2 regions of the Marinobacter sp. 1_MG-2023 genome follow, and region 1 is predicted to be linked to the other one. Evidence: riboswitches for the same ligand, from Rfam matches in the RefSeq annotation. Region 1 holds a riboswitch; the other holds the start of a gene.

Region 1 (6,458 bases):
GTTCAGCACCCCCGGAAGAGCGAGCTGCATATTGTTGGGCGCCTGGATCTGAATACCACCGGGCTGGTTCTTTTAACCAATAACGGCGCCTGGTCGCGCAATATAAGCCTGCCTGAAACAAAGCTTGAAAAGACGTATGAAGTGACGTTATCCAAGCCATTAACGGAGGAGTACGTTGCTGTTTTCAGGGAAGGCATCTATTTTGGCTACGAGGGTATTACGACCAAGCCGGCACGCCTGGAGATTCTGTCTGATTACACCGCAAGGCTTTCACTGACTGAGGGCAAGTATCACCAGGTTAAACGGATGTTCGGGTTTTTTCAGAATGAGGTGCTGTCGCTTCATCGCGTCTCTGTTGGACGCATTTCCCTCGAAGGACTTGATGAGGGGCTCTGCAGAGAACTTACGGCTAAGGAGATTGCAGTAAATGAAAACCGGTAACCAGAAAATCATCGCGCGACTGCGGGAGCACATTCCTTCTTTTGAGTGTGTTCCGGGTTGCCACGATTGTTGCGGGCCAGTGACGACGTCTCCGGAAGAAATGTCACGCTTACCGGTAAAGAGTGATGCCGAACACGAGGCAGCATTAGAAGATTTTAATTGCGTACATCTTGGCCCGGAAGGATGCCGGGTTTATGAGGAGCGCCCGTTGATTTGCCGGTTGTTCGGTACGACGCAAAATATGCCCTGCCCAAATGGTCGCCGGCCGGAGCAAATGGTTGACGCCGACATTGAGCGACAGGTTCATGGCTATATAGCCAATACACGGCAGGTGTTGGTGTAACTGCTTTAAGATAGGATTCAATATAGCGGGCTGGAAATTGGTAGTTGCAGCTCGTGCGGGACCACTTTTGAGAGCCCTCTCTATGCCTGATAAGAAAAAGATAGAATCTGTTCTGGAGCTAACTGAAGATCTTGCCGCCACGCACAAATCGTTTCGGTCGGATGAAAGCAGTTCTGAAACTCTCAAAAATCAGATCGCCCAGGATTTCGAGGCCGTTATGAGGAACGGCTATGTGATCATTGAGAAGCTTCTTTCGGTTTCGCAACTCGATTTGATTCGCGATGCTACCCTGCCATTGCTCGGGAAGGCTGGCCGCAACACATTTGAAGGCGTAAAGACGCAGCGGCTGTATAACGTGCTCGAAAAAACCCGGGTGATTGATCTACTCGCAACACATCCCCGCATCACGGGGCTGTTGGATCGTCTTTTTCAGCCGAATTACCTGCTCAGTCAGGCTCAGATTATCAATATTCTGTCTGGCGAATCGGCACAGCCGCTGCACTACGATGATGGCTTTTACCCGGTTCCACGTCCGCGTCCACCCTTTGGTGCGGCCACTGTTTGGGCGATTGACGAGTTTACGGAAGACAACGGCGCTACGGTGGTTATTCCTGAAAGCCACAACCTGGGCAAGGAAGTAATCACTGACCGCTCACAGGCAATACCCGCCGTGATGCCTGCGGGTTCAGTCGTGTTCTTTTTGGGGACGCTCTGGCATGGAGGGGGTGCTAACCGCTCGGATGCGGACCGTCTTGCGGTAACCTGCCAGTACTGCGAGCCCTGGTTAAGGCCGCAAGAGAACTTTTTTCTTGAGCTTAGCCAGAGCACACTTTCCCAAATTCCTGAGCAGCTGCTGAGCATGGTGGGTTATTCAATCCATCCACCGTTCATGGGCATGGTAAACGGTATGCATCCCAAGCGAACCTTGCAGCCAATCAAGCCTGAATAACGTCAGGCGATTGCACGAGGGGCGTTTTTTCGCTCCTGATGCTTTTCTTAGTTTCCTAGAACGTTCGTTTCATTCTTCTTTGATTTCTTGGCCGCTTTCTTTTCCTTTGCGGTTAAAAGCGGTTGTTTTTTGGTGTCCTTTTTTTTGTCCTGTCCTTTGCTCATTACATGTACTCCTGTTAGTGCGTGCTTTGGCATCAATAAAGAATACGATGCTGATCACGCAGAACAATCAGTATGGCCCCAATCACAAACAACGGGAAGGACTTGTTGTTTTGTACGAAAGCCCCGCAGCTTTTTACCCTTCCAGATTCCGAACCCGCTGCGCCAGTATGGAAAAATCGAAGAGCTTTCCTTTGGGTAGAAGCAAGAGCAGTAGCGATACGGCTATAGGCACCAACGATGCCAGCAGGAACGATTCCAATAAGTAGGTAGTGGGAGCCCCCGGCGCAGGAAATACTGAAAGCCCGGCAACAAGACCGGCCAAAGTACTGAGGGCAGCGTTGTAGTTCTGGTAGCGAGCGTTGTAGAAGCCAAAAAATACCGGGAAGGCTGCGGCACAGCACAGCAGGTCTGCCAGCAAAAACAGGTAGAGCACGCTGTAGCCCTGGGCCGCGACGAACAGCACCGGTACCGACAGCAGGATAATCAGCCAGCGCGCCAGCGAAAGCAGGCTATGGTTGCTCAGTCTGGGCAGTAATCGGCGCAGGTCGACCACCATAATGCTGGTCAGCCCGCTGATGGTGGAGTCGGCGCTGCTCATAATCAGCGCCAGCCCGAAGGGTAACAGACCAACCGCAAACCAGAGTGGTACATCTGACAATAGCACGCTGAAGAGCGCCACCGAACCGTCCCCGGGCAAGTCCAGCCCCACGAACGCCAGCCCGAATAAACCCATGATGAAGATAATGGGAAAGCTCAGCAGGCCACTCATGATAAATCCGTTCCGAATGACCTTGTTATCGCGGGCGGCGAAGATGCGTTGCCAGGTTCCCTGATAAAACAGCCCGGTAAGCACCACGGCAATAAAGAATGTGAGCCCGGATTTCAGGCCGTTGATGTCCAGCGGGTCCAGCAGGTGCGGCGCTTTTGCCTGCAAGCCATGCAGCGCTGGAGCAAGGCCGCCAGTGGCTTGCCAACCGAAGGCGACCAGTAGAACCAGAAAGGGCAGGATCACCAGCATCTGCACCCGATCGGTAAAGATGGTTACTCGTAGGCCGCCATAAAGGGTATAGAGCAGGGTGGCTGCCATCACTATGCTGGCGGTAAGCCACAAGGGTACCGGTGCCAGTAGGGCGACCATTTTTGCGATGGCGGTCAGGCCTGCTGTCAGGCTGATAAACAAGTAGAAGATCATGATGATCAGCACGAAACCGTACATCACCCGGCCATAGCGACCGAGTACAAATTCGGTGAGAGTATGGCCTTCTGGCATGAGTGTGCGAATGCGGTTGCCCAGAGGAATCATGATCAGGCGCGGTGCCAGTGCGCCCAGAGCGTAGCCGGTAATCGCGCCAATGCCGCCCCAGGTTGCGGCCTGCGCCGGCCCGAACAGAATCCAGGTGCCCAGGGTGGTGGCCAGCAGTGTCAGCAGCGTGGCGGAGCTGCTCTGGCTATTTCGGGCGACCAGAAAATCGTCGAGTTGGTCCTGTTTTCGGCGGGCGTATATCAGGCCAGGTATGGCGAACAGAGCGGCAAATAAAACCAGCCACACAAGTGCAGTCGAGGAGCTGAGCATCCGTTATCTTCCTTGCCTTTGAGGCGTGTAGCGCAATCGCCAAAAGTTGCTTGTTTGCGTGGCAGGCGTACAGGAAGAAGGGGCACACAGGCTTGTGTGCAGCAGGCACTTTCCTTCCCTTCGCCGGCATTACCCGAATCAGGTTCGAAGGGTTACCGCATAGCATGCGGAGTCTCAGCCGTTAACCGGCTCCCCCAGGAGTGTCGACAGAGTAGGAAGTCTGTGGGTACTTGTCAATTGCAGCTATCCTGTCCTACATACCTGTGCATTTGATGTGCTATGGTTTCGACTCGACACGGGGTGTCCTGCACGCAGGGCTGAGATAACACCCGTTGAACCTGATCCAGTTCACACTGGCGAAGGGATGTCAGCCGCAGGCGCAGCCGGGATGCTGTGCCGCATCTGCCTATTCATACCTTCGCCTCTCTTTTGAGGTGTCTATGCAAAATTCTTTAGGTCTTGATCAACAACTCGTGCTGGTAACAGGCGGTGCCCGTGGCCTGGGTGAGCACCTGGTGCGCGCTTTCCTGCGTGAGGGTGCCAGAGTGGTGATCAACTATCGCAACAGTGCTGAAGCAGCGAAAAAGCTGGCCAGCGAAGTGCCGGAAAGGGCGCTGGCGGTGCAGGCAGACGTTACTGACAGCAAAGCGGTAAAGGCGATGTTTGCGTCTGCTCTGCAGCATTTTGGTATGCCGGTGACTACCGTGATCAATAACGCCCTGCCGGACTTTTCCTTCAATGGCGATGCCCGCGCCAACGCCGAGCAATTGACCTGGGAGCACCTTAACCAGCAGTTTTCCGGCGTGGTTGGCGGTGCCCTGAATACCACCCAGGCGGCGTTGGATGGTATGCGAGAAGCGGGGTTTGGGCGCATTGTGAATGTCGGCACCAACCTGTTTCATAACCCGGTTGTGCCTTATCACGATTACACCGCCGGTAAAGCGGCTTTGCTGTCACTCACCCGTACTCTGTCGCAGGATCTCGGGCCGGACAATATCACTGTGAATATGGTGTCTGGCGGTCTGCTGCGCACCACCGATGCCTCGGCCGCTACTCCGGAGGCCGTGTTCGATTTCATTGCTGCCAGTACGCCGTTACGGCGGGTAACCACGCCGGCCGAGTTTGCCGATGCCACACTGTTTTTTGCCTCGCCCTGGTCGCGATCTGTTACCGGGCAGAACCTGGTGGTTGATGGCGGCCTGGTGAAAAACTGATGGCGGCCTCTTCTTCCTGCCAACGCATGATGCACATCAACCTGTTCCTGATGGGCTGCGGCCACCACCGGGCGGCCTGGCGCCACCCGGACTCGGCGGTAGAGCAACTGGGCGATATACGTTACTACGAGCGCCTGGCGCAAACCGCCGAACGTGGCAAACTGGACGCTGTGTTTTTCGCCGACAGCAACACGGTGGGTAACGTCTCCGATGGCAGTTGGTGGTACCTGGAGCCTCTTACTGCCATTGCTGCCATGAGCCGTGCCACCGAATACATCGGCTTTATCAGTACGGTTTCCAGCACGTTTTATACGCCGTTTCACGCAGCCCGCCTGGTGGCCTCGCTGGATCATATTTCCGGCGGGCGTATCGGCTGGAATGTTGTCACCTCCATGTTTGATGTGGAAGCGCGTAATCACGGCTATGAATCCATGCCGGGCCATGCCGAACGCTATCGCCGGGCCGATGAGTTTGTGCAGGCCGTGTTGGGGTTGTGGGATTCCTGGGCCGATGACGCTCTGACCTTTGATCGCCAGGGGCATTACGCCGACCCGGCCAAGGTAAAGCCGATTAACCACCAGGGTGAGTTCTTTCGCGTGGACGGGCCGCTGAACGTACCACGTCCGGTACAGGGCCACCCGGTGTTGTTCCAGGCGGGCGCCTCGGAGCAGGGGCGTGAGCTGGCGGCCAGATGTGCAGAGGCCATTTATGCGGTGGCCTACGATTTGCCAGCCGCGCAGAGTTACTACCGGGACATAAAACAGCGCGTCAAAGCCGCGGGGCGGGACGCGACGGTGCCTGTTCTGCCGGGCCTGGTCACTTACGTGGCGCCCACCGAAGCGGAGGCGCTGGCGAAGCAGCGTGAGCTCGACGAGTTGTTGCCCGCCGATGCCTCTTTGCGCCAGCTGGCCATGTTCATTGATCAGGACTGTTCGGGCTGGGAACTGGACGCGCCGGTTCCACCTTTGCCTCCGTTGGAGGAATTCAGTGGGCCGCAGGGGCGTTACAGCACCATATTGCGCATTATTCAGACTGAACAGCCCACGTTGCGTCAGTTGTTGGGCCGGCTTGCGGCGGGTGGCGGCCATTGCACCATGGTAGGCACGCCGGAGCAGATAGCCGATAAGATGGAGTTCTGGTTCAACAATGAAGGCGCGGACGGCTTCAACCTCATGCCGCCGTCTTTACCCTCCGGTATTGAAGACTTTATTGAGCAAGTGGTGCCGGAACTCCAACGGCGCGGTCTTTTCCGCAAGGAGTACCAGGGCCGTACTTTGCGAAGCCATCTGGGGCTGACCAGGCCTCATGTTTGATAAACAGAACTACCCTTTCGACCGTAATTGTGTCAGGTTCACGGTCTCTGTTTAAGCGGGTTTTGACCTATGCGTAGATCTTCCAAAAAGAATAAACAGCCGCTTTGGCACCCGCGTTTATGGCCCTCGTGGGCGCTGGTATTTATGCTGTATCTGCTGTCGTTTCTGCCTATGTCTTCCAAGCAAAAACTGGGAAGAAAGCTGGGTTGTTTTCTTGGTGGCAAACTGAAATCCCGCGCTCGCGTGGCTAGCCGTAACCTGGCTATCTGCTTTCCCGGTCTAAACGAGGACGCCCGAAAAAAACTGGTGCAGGATAATTTTATCGCTTGCACACGCGGTTTTCTGGAGAGTACCCATGCCTGGTGGCGGGATATGTCGCCTTATTACGAAGCTACCGAGGTGCAGGGGCTGGAGCACCTCAAAGAGGCGCGGAGCAAGGGCAGAGGCGTATTATTGGTTGG
Region 2 (6,458 bases), on a different contig from region 1:
CCTTGAATATCCCCAGAGGCATACTGGAATTCAAGCTGACCAATGATCCCGCCTTCGAAAACAGAGGGCTGAATATGGTGATCTACTGCAAGAACAGCGGTCGTTCCGCCCTATCTGCCAAAGCCATGAAGGAGATGGGCTATATGCATGTGCAGTCCATTGCTGGAGGGATTGAAGCATGGCAAGAGGCAGGTAAGCGTGTGATCAAACCGGAGCTACCAGACTTCGATTAAGCCGCCCTCAAGCGTGCGACTTATTGGGAATCAACTTCAACCAGCCTGACCCTGTAATTTCAGTGCTTCGAGGTCCCTGGGTTCAACGCCCAGGTCTCGCCATTTTTCCGGATGACAGGTAAACAGCAGTATCTGGTGTCGGGTGGCTGCGTCGAACAGAATGCGCTTCATACCATCCAGGCGCTCGGCATCGCTGTGAACAAGGGTGTCATCAAGAATGATCAGCGTTGGGCGGCCCGCTTCCTGTAACAGGTCCGCATAGGCCAGGCGGCTGATCAGCCCCATTTGTTCCCGGGCGCCATAGCTCAGTTCAGCCATTTGGCCCAACTCGCTGCCCCGGCTGAATTTTCCGGGCATCAAATTTTCGTCCACTTCCAGGCTCGCCTCCGGGAAGAGTACGCTCAGGTAGTGGTCCAGATGTTTCTGCAACGGGGCCTGCAAACGGCGCGTCAGAGCCTGGCGCTTATCTTTAAGCAAGTTCAGCAGCAGATCCAGTGCCTTCGCCCTTCGATCCAGTTCAAGATATCGGCGGTTAACATGCTCCAGTTCCGCGGCTTGTTCGTTGTGCTGTTCCTCCAGCCCTTCAGCGCCCCAGGCCTCAAGCCTTGCCCGGATTTCACTCAGTTCCAGAGCACGGTTTTGCTGGGCTTTTTCCTGATGTTCAGCCGTGGCCCGGTAACGCTCAATGTCCTGCTTCAGAAGCTCGGGGCGAGCCTCGCGAATTTGGGCGTCGCGCTCCTTCAAAGAAGACTCGAGTTCAGCTTTCTGTTTTTCGGCAGCGGCTATATCGCGGTTCAACTCATCCATTTGCTTCTGGCGCTCAGGGCTGTTCAGCTCTTCCTGCATCCGCTGCCACTCGCGGCAAGCGGTTTCGCTGACATAGCGGGCTTTAAGCAATTGCGCTTCCTGGTTTCTCTGCCTGGCCTCAGCATCTGTTAGTCGCTCTTCTGCCTGTTTCAGTTGCGATTCCACAAGGCTCAGAGGCTTATCATCGCTTTCAATGGCGGCAGCTGCTGGCAAGGCTTCGAGTTCAGCGGTGCGGGTGAGGAGCTCTGATTCCACCTCAGCTTTCGCCGAATTCAGCTGTTCAACGCCTTGCGGGGCGAGGGACTTCAGCAGATCATCAAAGCGCTGTATTTGTGCTTCAGCTTCCTGCAGGCGCCCTTGCTTCATTTCAGCAGCCTCAACAGAATCAACCGACATGGCGCTGAGTTGTTGCGATACTGATTGCTTGAGCCGTTCCTGCTGGCGACGCAGGCTTTCGAGGTCCTCACCTCCAGGTTGAATGCCCAGGCTGCCCAAGCCAGGGATTTCCAGAACACCCGGCTCCAGCAGAAGCTTCTCGCCCTGCCCCGCAATGTTCTGTCCATCCAGAGTCAGTTCTTTTCCAGAATCCAGGTGCCAGGTCACGCGGGTGGCAACGGTCTGGATCCGGATATTGGTGTCATCCAGTTCACGTTGATTCTGTTTTAGTTGGCGCAACACGTTGACATCAATAAGGTTTTTCTTTTTCTGTTTTCGAGCGCCATCCAGTGAAGCCTGGATACTATTGGCCTGTTCCTGGTTTTGCTTGAGCTTGGCCAGCTCCGTTTCAAGCTTGGCACATTCCTTCTGCAGGCGTTGCCGCTTATCTCTGAGATGAGCATGCTGCACGGCTTCGGAGGCTATATGATAGTGTTTACGGGCACTCTCAACCGCTTTTACCAATTCAGGGCTTGCAAGCTCTTCCTGTTCAAGCTGTTTTGTCGCTTTCTGGTAGCTCTGATGGCGCAACTCAAGTTGCTCATTCTGACTTCGCCAGTGAGCCTGACTTTGCTGCAACAAGGTCAGGTTTTGCTGCAACTGTTTGAGGGTATCCATTCCTCGGGTTTGTTGTTCCTGCAGCGCCTCGACCTCGCGATATTTTACTTCTGCGCGCTGCATACCTCGGCGGGCTTCCTCCCAGGGGCGGTCCCGGCTGGCCTGTTCATGCTCGTTTGCCAGAATGCCCAGGCGGTCTACCTGAACCTTGTACTGATCAATCCGTTCCTGCAGATCACCGACTTCCTGCTGTAAGGTTTCACGGGTATTGGCCAGGGCGAGATAGTCGCCTCTGGGTTTTCCCGTGGCTGTGAGCAGTTCCTGGCGTTGCTGTTCTACTGCCTGGATAACCTCATCGCCTCCGCTACTGGCGACTTCACCCACCAGATTATTCAAAGCGGATTTCAGATGGCCGCCAGCATGCAGAACGGCCTTTTCGATGTCCTGTCCCGTACCCTGCTCCACCCAGAGCAAGCCAGGAATGCCCCAGTGTTCCTCTTTGCTGGCGCCTTTTTTCGGGAACTGGTAACCCAGGAGTTCAGCAAGCTTCTCTTCGGCTTCTTCGCCACTGAACGCGGTGCTGTCTACAAGCAGGTCACAACGATGCCGTTTGAGAAAACGCTTATCCAATTGCCAGCGCTGCCCGTTGTGCTCAAACAAGATCTCAACGGTGGGCGCTGCTGACGAGTCACCCCAGGGCGCCAGGTCTTCTGCCGATTTCGACCGATAACGCTCAAAAAACGCGGCTCGGATGGCACGCACCAGAGTGCTCTTGCCGGATTCATTTGGGCCGTGTATCAGGTTAATGCCGGGCTGCAAATCACCAAGCTCGAGGCCCTTCGAGAACTGGCGGAACTGCTCGACCCGCAGGCTCTGAAGCTTCACTTGGCCACCTCCGGTTCTTTGTGCGTTAGAAGGCTTGCCAGAATGGCCAACGCATCGCGGGCTTCCTCGGGGTTAGCTGCTGTATGCTGGCTTTCCCGTAACTCCTGCACCACCTCTCCGAGGTAGCCGTCCGCATGCAGTGCGGCAATATCCTCTTCTGTGGGCTCCAGTTGTATGCCGGTACGGTCACAGGTAACGCTGCGGTAGCGTGCCTCGGCAACGGATAGAGCTTCGCTCAGTTTTTGATCTCCGGCCAATGTCAGAGTGCCGTTTAGTTTGAGATCCAGAACAGACGCCTCTGGCAAATGGCTGATGCGGTTCAGTAACTCATCCAGATCGGAAGGTACAGACAAGGTTTCCCGCCACTGGTGCCATTGATAGCGGGCTGTTTCATATCGCGTCACCTCGGGCTTAGCGCCTGGTTCTTCAATATCAACAATCAATACGTAGCCGGCGTCGTTATTACGAAACCGCTCCGGCTCAGGCGTGCCGCTGTACCAGGTACGTGGGTTGGTCTCCCGCACACCATGCCAGTCACCCAGCGCGAGGTAGTCCAGTTTTGCGGTTTCTGTTCGGTCGGGGGCGATGGGATTTGTGGCGTCGATATCCTCGGGCAGCACGCCTTGCACGCTGCCGTGGGCCAGGCCGATACGCAGCAACCCGGGGGGCGTTTCTGTATTGTCGAAAGGCTGAGTCAGGTCGCCGTAGGTGTGGCGCTGGGTCAGGGGTGCTGCCAACACGGCGATGCCCTGCTCCGCTAATTGCGTAACGCCGGGCTCCAGCGCCAGGTGAACATTAGCTGGCACTGCTCCGAGGCGCTTGGCACGAGTCCAGACGCTTTCTACGAGGGCCGCATCGTGGTTGCCTGGAAGCATCACCCAGGGGCCTGCAAAACTACGGGTAGCATTAAACACTCGCCGAATGGTTCGGTCGGAGACCGTCTGGGCATCAAACACATCACCGGCTACCAGCACCGCATCGCATTGATGCCCGGTCGCCAGCGCGGCCAGTCGTTCGATGGCCTGGTAGCGAGCCTCTACCAGTGCTGCACCGTCTTCGGCATCGAACCGGCTGTAGGTTCGGCCCATTTGCCAGTCCGCTGTGTGTAATAACTTTGGCACCTGCGTTCTCCTTGCTTCTTACCATTGCCTATCGCCAGCATGGTACACTTTATTCAACTCAACGGGGTGCCGGGCAAATGCCGGGCTGAGACCATACCCGCGGAACCTGATCCGGATTATGCCGGCGAAGGGATTGAGCACTCATCGGCTTCGGTGGGGCCCGCGGCACGCTTGCCTCTTTTGGCTACCCCTGATCTGCTGCGGAGGTTACATCAATATGCTCAACCGAGCGTTTACACTGTTCCTGTTTACCTTGTTCTCTGTGCCTGCCAGCGCCGAGAAGGCATCAACTCTCACCATCTATACCCACCCTTCATTTGCCGCAGAATGGGGCCCGGGGCCAGCGGTCAAGGCAGCGTTTGAGCAGTCCTGCGATTGCCAGATCAACTACGTAGTACTGGACTCCGGTGGCGACATTCTTCAGCGCCTGCGCCTTGAGGGAGAAAGCACCGAAGCTGACCTGGTACTGGGCCTGGACACCGGCACTATGGAAACAACGCGGCAGACCGGTTTGCTAGCCAATCATGATACGGATCTGTCTGCCTTGAGCCTACCGATCGACTGGCAGGACCCTGTGTTTGTGCCTTATGACTGGGGCTACTTCGCGTTTGTTTACGATACCGAACAATTGCCCGAGCCGCCGAAAAGCCTGGAAGCACTGATTTCAGCCCCGGATGATCTCAAAATTATCATCCAGGACCCTAGAACCAGCACACCCGGCCTCGGCCTCTTGCTCTGGATGCGCCATGTATATGGCGATCAGGCTTCAGAAAAATGGCAGCAGTTGAAAGGCAAGATTCTCACTACAACGAAAAGCTGGAGTGATGGCTATTTTTCGCTGTTCATGAATGGTGAGGCACCCATGATTCTGTCTTACAGCACCTCTCCTGCGTACCACATGGCCGTGGATAAAACCGACCGCTACCAGGCCGCAGAGTTCGAAGAAGGCCACTACTTGCAAGTGGAAGTAGCCGCCCTGGTGAAATCATCCGATCAAAAAGAACTTGGTCAGGCCTTTCTTCATTTTATGCTGAGTGAAGACTTTCAGCGCCACATTCCTCTGAAAAACGTTATGTATCCGGCCACGGACCTGGGCGACGAATTGCCTGCCGTGTTCGATAAGCTGATTCAGCCGTCAGATGCCCTCTACTTTGACCCGAAAACAGTGACCGATAACCGCCGTACCTGGCTGAATGAATGGCTGGATGCCATGACGCGCTAACAGCAGAAAATGAGCCCTGTCATTCAACACCAAAGGCGTTCGTTACCCGCCTACCCTGCACCTTTGAGCCACTCGCGCTGGAAGCTCTGGCCCGGGCTGACCATCGCTGCGGCGTTGATAGTGCTCTCGCTGGCAGGGCTGGGCGCGCTGGTGTGGGAGGCCGAACTGCCGGGCCTCAGTGAGTTCTGGAGTAACCGTTACCTTCGCACTGTAGTTACCTTTACCATCTGGCAGGCCTTCCTCTCTGTCGTCCTCAGCCTGCTTGTGGCCTTCCCGGTTGCCAGAATTCTGGCACGGCAACCCGCCTTCCCCGGCCGCGCCTTTTTGCTGCGTTTGATGGAACTGAGCCTCGTGCTCCCTTCAATTGTATTGGTATCCGGTATTATCAGTGTTTACGGACGCCAGGGCTGGTTTACCGGCCTGGCTAACGAATGGCTAGGCACTTCCTGGAACCTCTACGGTATCAACGGCATTGTGCTGGCTCACGTTTTCTTCAACGCGCCTCTGGCCGCAAGAATCCTGCTGCAGGCCATTGAGAGTGCGCCGGCATCGCAGCGACGTGTGGCGGCCCAGCTGGGTCTTGGCCGGTGGTGGTACTGGCGCGCCGTTGAATGGCCGGCCGTCAAACCGGTTCTGCCCGGCCTGGCGGCTCTGGTTTTCACTCTTTGCTTTACCAGTTTTGCCATCGTAATGACCCTGGGGGGCGGCCCGGCAGCCACAACTATTGAGGTCGCCATCTACCAATCATTGCGCTTCGAATTCGATGCCGGCCAGGCCGCGCTTCTTGCCATGGTTCAGCTGGTTATTTGTGGCTTTTTCTGGTGGCTGGCGGCCCGCCACGGGCTTACGGCTTCGCTACTCCCAGACAGACGGGTGGCATCGCATCGCAGCAAAGCCGGCAGCTCAATCTGGGCGCGCCTTGGGGACGGAACCGCTCTGGCTGTGTTTGTGCTGTTTCTGGTTACTCCACTGATGGCCATTTTGCTGCGAGGATTGCCGGGGATGGGCTCGGCGTTTTTTCCGGACGGTACTTTCTCGGTAAATCCGGCCCTGCTTGATGCCACTCTGAGAAGCCTTGGCATCGCGATTCCCGCCGGGCTCATGTCGGTGATCGCCGCGCTACTGATTCTGGCTTCCGGAACAAGCCAATCCAGGCCGACGATTACCCGGCTTTCGGACGTGGCAGCCTATCTGCCG

What was found. A riboswitch is a leader RNA that binds a small molecule or an ion and turns the genes downstream of it on or off. The one in region 1 is predicted to bind thiamine pyrophosphate.
Region 2: another riboswitch for thiamine pyrophosphate. It lies ahead of thiB (thiamine ABC transporter substrate binding subunit); the one in region 1 lies ahead of Q4606_RS00170 (3-oxoacyl-ACP reductase).

Annotation. Positions count from the first base shown of each region.
Region 1 is NZ_JAUOST010000001.1:22,637-29,094, forward strand. It holds gene Q4606_RS00150 (pseudouridine synthase) at 1-441, shown strand, start outside; gene Q4606_RS00155 (YkgJ family cysteine cluster protein) at 428-784, shown strand; gene Q4606_RS00160 (phytanoyl-CoA dioxygenase family protein) at 867-1,733, shown strand; gene Q4606_RS00165 (sodium:solute symporter) at 2,031-3,470, opposite strand; TPP riboswitch at 3,569-3,676, opposite strand; TPP riboswitch at 3,757-3,852, shown strand; gene Q4606_RS00170 (3-oxoacyl-ACP reductase) at 3,911-4,684, shown strand; gene Q4606_RS00175 (LLM class flavin-dependent oxidoreductase) at 4,684-5,997, shown strand; gene Q4606_RS00180 (lysophospholipid acyltransferase family protein) at 6,067-6,458, shown strand, end outside.
Region 2 is NZ_JAUOST010000006.1:100,792-107,249, forward strand. It holds gene Q4606_RS14670 (rhodanese-like domain-containing protein) at 1-233, shown strand, start outside; gene Q4606_RS14675 (AAA family ATPase) at 270-2,918, opposite strand; gene Q4606_RS14680 (DNA repair exonuclease) at 2,915-4,039, opposite strand; TPP riboswitch at 4,092-4,189, shown strand; gene thiB (thiamine ABC transporter substrate binding subunit) at 4,257-5,261, shown strand; gene thiP (thiamine/thiamine pyrophosphate ABC transporter permease) at 5,271-6,458, shown strand, end outside.